2 regions of the Holdemania sp. 1001302B_160321_E10 genome follow, and region 2 is predicted to be linked to the other one. Evidence: a T-box and tRNA genes for the amino acid it is inferred to sense, from the RefSeq annotation. Region 2 holds a T-box; the other holds one or more tRNA genes.
The links. The T-box of region 2 lies ahead of thrS (threonine--tRNA ligase). A T-box ahead of a tRNA ligase gene usually reads a tRNA of that ligase, here a tRNA-Thr.
Positions count from the first base shown of each region.

Region 1: it has a tRNA-Thr gene. The T-box ahead of thrS (threonine--tRNA ligase) is inferred to sense a tRNA for this amino acid. The anticodon was not compared.

Region 1 covers NZ_JADNEM010000004.1:155,943-159,036, forward strand. Annotated here, with positions in the region: gene I2D94_RS03825 (trans-aconitate 2-methyltransferase) at 1-21, opposite strand, end outside; gene I2D94_RS03830 (hypothetical protein) at 369-869, opposite strand; tRNA gene I2D94_RS03835 (tRNA-Thr) at 1,133-1,208, opposite strand; gene I2D94_RS03840 (hypothetical protein) at 1,670-1,843, shown strand; gene I2D94_RS03845 (CBS domain-containing protein) at 2,079-2,783, opposite strand; gene dapD (2,3,4,5-tetrahydropyridine-2,6-dicarboxylate N-acetyltransferase) at 2,828-3,094, opposite strand, start outside.
Region 2 covers NZ_JADNEM010000013.1:30,598-33,691, reverse strand. Annotated here, with positions in the region: gene thrS (threonine--tRNA ligase) at 1-1,191, opposite strand, end outside; T-box leader at 1,237-1,443, opposite strand; gene I2D94_RS09445 (hypothetical protein) at 1,519-2,259, opposite strand; gene I2D94_RS09440 (hypothetical protein) at 2,320-2,832, opposite strand; gene I2D94_RS09435 (aspartate dehydrogenase domain-containing protein) at 2,895-3,094, opposite strand, start outside.

The DNA of each region.
Region 1 (3,094 bases), on a different contig from region 2:
CCGGCCCTTCCATAAACTCATGTCCGATGATCCGCCGCCGTGAACGCTTGATCAGACAACAGAAAAACGCACTGTTTCCAGGCTTATTTCACGTTATTCGAAAATGATTTTCTTTATGGCATTTTTAAACTCCTTACCGGTTTTTCTGATCACAGTCATTCCGTCGTCGGTTCAAAAGTGCTGAGTTATGGATTACTTTTATTATACACGGTTTACTCTTCTCTGTCCTTCATTTTTTATAATCGGTCTTTCGCTTGCCTCATTTTCATCATCCAATGAAGCTGACAGTCAGCCAGACACAGGACTTGAACCCGGGACCGACGAATTGCGCATGCAAACATTTCATTGCAAAGGGGATCCGAGCTTCTTCAGTGATCAAATAAGTTCCGCTCTGCAAACATCGCGGTGATAACCCTGCGCTTCGCTTCCGTAAACGCAATCGGCTGATCATAGCTGAACGAGATCATCCTGTTGGATTTCAGAAGATAGATCGTATTTCTGTAATCTGTCTGGAGCGGGGGATCCGTGTCGGGATTGAGCTTGGCAGCCGCAAAGTCCGCGTTCCAGACGTCCGCATCCAGTATAACCAGACCTTCCAGCGCTGCCAATGAACAGGATTTCGCTGAACAAGGAAGACCGCTTTCCCGGGCAAAGCCTGCGATCGGATCGTTTTCTTCTGCGAAATCAATAATTTCCAAATTTATATGGATTCGTATTTTTGCCCCATCATCCCAACCGTTAAGGCTCAGCCGATACCGCTGATCATTGCGGCCATCCGTGTTCACCTGTTTACTTTCCACAACTTCCTCAGTATAGCCAAGATCCGCCATCGACAACACCTGCGGCGCTTTCTGCCCAACAACATTCATATAGAAAAGAACTCCGGCCATGAAGAGCATAAAAATTAAAAATCTGAAATCCCGTCTGAACTCATTATTTAACATTTCTATCTGTGGATATTTCATTCCCAGCCGATCACCGATTTCTAACAGTTTCTTATTGACCATTTTTCTTCCCCTGCCGCTTCTTCTATCTGCTTCTTCATTAATTCTATTGTATCAAAGTTCCGTTGTTTTGAATGAAAAGCATAAAAAAATCCCGCTGAATTTCTCAACGGGATATCCTTTTCTCATGGTGCCGACTATAGGACTTGAACCTACCACCTACGCGTTACGAGTGCGTTGCTCTACCGGATGAGCTAAGTCGGCGTAAATATAGTTTATAAAAACTGTGTCCTTCTGTCAAGTTTTTTTAGCATTTTATTCGCAACTTTTGTTACTCCTCACTGGAAAAACTGCGAGAAAATTTGTTCGCTGAGATCCTCGGATTAAGAAAACTTGTTGTGAGCTTGGATTCTACACTGAATCGCGGTCAGAAACAACAAACTTCTGATCCTTCTCTCCTTCAAGCAACAATTTTCGACTTCATTTAAGGATTAAAAAGAACACAGTGAAAATGAAAACTGGACCCGAAAAGGAAACTTTAATTGCTTTGTGAAAAACAATTTCATCATTTTCTTAGAGAGGAATTTTAACTTTTCCGCAATCTTATTAGGGCAGGGTTTTGTTGAACCGCGGATGCCCGTCCGAATAGAGTCGACTTTTGGTCTTTTCCAATTCAATTCAAACCGACAGATTTTTGTCATCTGTCGTCAAAGGAGGGCAATTCTATGGAACATTTCCTGGAACTTTTCGATGCTGTAATTTTGAAAGTTGTATTGCCCTTGATCGAATGCACGATCAAAGTGATTGAATGCCGCTTAAAAATTATAGGGGCAAAAAAAAAGCGCTGCAACTACTCCCCAAGTGATTCAGCGCTCATCTGTCTGCCGCCATGCTCGTAAGAGATAGCGGTTGACGGGTGCCGCCTTTCAGCAATACCTTACACCTTGAGTATAGGCATTCCGGATGGAATTTCAACCTTTTCCTTCTCTTCTTGAGTACATTTATTCAATTCAGCGATGAGATTGGCCTACTCGCTATTATTCTGTTAAGCCTGTCTATTCTTGCCGGCTGAAACAAGGAAATCATGATGCTGGCTAAACTAAAAGGGGAGTTCATCGTTCCCCTTCCGTTCCCCTATTTATCCAGCTCATACAACAGCGGCAGATCGGCGACCGTGATGATCCCGATCGGCTTCTGATGAGCACTTCCGGACTCTGTGATCAGGATTGCCGAAATGCTGACGCCGCGGTGCAGGCTTGCCTCAAACAAATCCTGTGCTTCGGTGACATCCGCCGTGCGGGGCAGAAACAGAACCCGCTCTTTTTTATCCTTAAAATACAGACAATCGCTGACCACACCGGAAAGCGGTTTGTTCGTACGGCTCTGGTGCAGCGTCCAGCGGGCGATCATCTCCATCGTTAACAGCGCGTGAAATCCGCCCTGGGCATAGACCGGCAGCTTGGAGGAGCCCATCGTTTCCATGATATCTACCGCTTCCCGGATTTCCGTCTGGGGATCGCAGATTTTCACCGGCTTGAGAAAATGTGCGCTGACTCGCGGCGGTTCGCAGATTTTCCGCGCCAGCTCCTCAATTTCCGTAACGACCTCGTCGATGGGAATCGCGATGATATGTCCCTCGTCGGAGCGCTGGTGCACGATCGCATTGCGCAGATCGGCATATTCCTGCAGCTCCATTTCATACTTGCGGACTAACCCGCTGCTGCGGGACGCCTGGTTCAACAACTGATAAAAACGCGAATACCGTGTGACGCCGGTGATCTGCTTCAACTGCTTTTCGATCATCGCGAACGCGTTCAGAAACCGCTGTGCATTATCCATGGAAAACCCTCCTGATGAACTCTATTATATCAGGTTTTCCGTTTTCACCGCGAACTATCCCTCAGCTTTTCCACAATTTCAGTTTTTTTCCGGGTTTGTTCGTCTTTTCGCTTGATCAGACGGGCCGGAACGCCAGCCGCCAGCCATCCCGGCGGCACATCTTCCGTAACGACCGCCCCGGCGGCGATCACCGCGGACTGACCGATCCGCACCCCTTCCAGAATCACGGCGTTAGCGCCGATCAAAACGTCGTCCTCAATCACCACCGGTTCCGCGCTAGCCGGCTCCAGCACCCCCGCTACAACAGCCCC
Region 2 (3,094 bases):
CGGATTGATCTTGCAGGCCTTGCCCGCTGCATGACACGCCGCTTCCAGCGCCGCCTCCGCTTTATCCCAGATTTCAATCGATCCGATATATTTCTTTTCCGGCCGTGTCGACAGCTCGATTTCATAGCTTAAGCCAAACACCGAATACACACGGTCGATGAAATTGATCAGACGGACGACTTCGCTCTCGATCTGATCCTCGCGCATGAAGATATGCGCATCGTCCTGAGTGAACGTTCTGACGCGGAACAATCCGTTCAAGGCACCGCTGGCTTCGTGACGGTGGACCTGTCCCAGCTCGCCGACGCGCAACGGCAGATCCTTATAGGAATGCAGACCATTTTTATACACAAGCATTCCGCCCGGACAGTTCATCGGCTTGATCGCAAACTCACGGTCGTCGATCATCGTCGTATACATGTTTTCCTTGTAATTTGCCCAGTGTCCGCTCAGCTCCCACAATTCCTTGGAAAGCATGATCGGCGTCTTGATGAACTGATAGCCTTCCTTGGTGTGTTCTTCATACCAGTAGTTTTCCAAAACGTTGCGCAGGATCATGCCGTTCGGTAAAAAGAACGGGAACCCCGGGCCATACTCGCTCATCATAAACAGATCCAGCTCACGGCCTAATTTCTTATGATCGCGCTTCTTCGCTTCTTCCAGGAAATTCAGATAGTTCTGGACTTCCTCGTCGGTATCGAAGCAGATGCCGTAAACCCGCTGCAACATCTTGTTGTTGGCATCGCCCTTCCAGTACGCGCCGCTGACTTTCAGCAGCTTGAAATGCTTCAGCTCCTTGACGCTCTCAACGTGTGGGCCGCGGCACAGATCGGTGAAATCCCCCTGGGAGTAGCAGCTGATCACCGTATCGTCTTCGTCCATGTGCCCGATCAGATCGAGCTTGTACGGATCGTCCTTGAACATCTCCAGCGCTTCCGCTTTCGAGATTTCATGCCGGACAATACGCTTGCCATCCTTGGCGATCTTCTTCATTTCTTTTTCAATCTTCGCCAAATCTTCCTCATGCAGCACATCATCACCCAAGTCGATGTCGTAGTAGAAACCGTCGGTAATGACCGGTCCAACCCAGAATTTTGCGTGCGGATACAGATGTTTGACAGCCTGCGCCAACAAATGCGCACAGCTGTGGTTGAGCACATGCAGATGCTCGTCTTCTTTGATGTTGATCATAGTTCCTTCCTCCTGTTTTTCTAAGACCACAAAAAAACGCCCTTGATTAAGGACGTTGTTCAACGCGGTACCACCTTATTTCCTGTTTCTTCCATGAAACAGGCACTCAAGCTCAATAACGATGAGAATCGTCGCTTTTTCAAAAGCGATACTCGCAGGCGGTAACCGTTTCCCTTTTCAGCTTCCTCGCACCTTCCGGAAACCTCTCTGATCCAAGTTCTGAAACGATCATGTCCTGGTCTTTGTATGTACCTCTTTTATACACCGGTTTTCCTGCCTTGTCAATGGAAATGAATTTTTTCCAGAAATTCAGAACGATGACCGGGTTTAAGGCTGCACCCAGGTCGTTTGGTCGATCTGTGAAAAATCAACCTGGATATGCAGCTGATCCAGCGTCATCGACAAATCGCCGGAAAGCTCCTCCGTTCCGCCGCTGTCCAGCGTTAAGCGGACGGGTTCCCCGGTTTCCTCCTTTACCGCGAACCGAACAGTCAGCGTTTTTTGACTTTCGATCATCGCGGCAATCGGATCTTCCAGACCCCATTCTTTGAAATAAGCTGCGGCCGTAACTGCATCCAGCGTCAGACTGACCTCGGCACAGCGGACGTTCCCGATCGTTTCCTGCATCGACCAGCGGCCGGCTTTCAAAACAGCCAGAATGGCTTTCCAATCCGGCAAGGCTGGTTCGGCCCCCGGCTGATCAACCCATTGTTTCTGATTCAGATCATATTTTTGCCAGCGGTCCTCTTGCCAGCACCATTGAGCTTGAACATGCAGCGGAATCTGAAGCACGCCGCTGCCGCCCTGCCAGCGCAAATCCAGATTGACTGCGGGTTCTTCCATCCGTCCCTGCAGCACACCCTGTCCGGCAACATGATAGGGCAGCCATAGATAGCGGTTGCCAGCCTTGCCTTCAGCCTCAATCGTGATGTCTGCGGTCACGGATTCCATCGTCGTCAGCGCCCGGCTCGTCTTGGCCAGAATCCACAGCTGATCCAGCCAGCCGCAAGCGCTCAGCATCACCATCATCGCAAGCAATGCGACGATAAAGCTTCCTTTTCTGCGCATCGTCATCCCTGCCTTCTGCTTTCTGCTTTCATTATATCACGGGAAAGAAAAGGCAGAGTCTTATTGACCCTGCGTTGTGGAATTGCGGTATTGCGAATAGATTTCCTTCAGGTCTTCGATCATTTCCTTACTGTCGTAGATCAAAGCTGTATTGCCGTTGACATACGCGTAGTATTCGGTTTCCTGACCGTTAGCGTTGACCTTCATCCGGCCGTTCTGACTCGCATAGTTCAGCATTTTCTGACTTTCCTCGTTGGCTGGATCAAAACGATAAAGGTAATAGACCTGATCGTTGTATTGAAATGAGGTGCCTTCCAGTGCGTTGAAATCCGTGTTTTCAATCGGTGTCACCTGGTTGAAGGTGTAATTGTTATTCTGGAAGTGATCCAGAACATCCTGAATACTGGCAATCGGTTCCACCGTTTCCGTCGGTGTCATCGAGCTTTCCGGCGAGGTCGAAGGGGTCATCGACGGCGTGGGTGTGGCTGAATTGTTGTTTCTGCTGCAGCCGCCCAAAATCAAAGTAAATCCCAAGCAGACCGCAGCGTACCGCAGAATTGTTTTTTTCATCATTAATTCCTCCTGCCAGTATTCTCGGCGTTTTTTTCCGATTTATACCTGCCGGGAAGGAAAAACTACTGGAACTGAATCGGGGAAGCGATGTTGTTGAGCAAAGCCACAACGCTGTATCCGGCGATCGCGCTGGTGCGGGAATAGATCGCAATTTCCGCCTTGATTTCCTCACCTTCCACCCGGATCGTATGGGTATCACCGATAAAGCCCGGCGTACTTTCGATCTTCACACCGGTATGCTCCGGCCCGTTGGTGGCCAGCG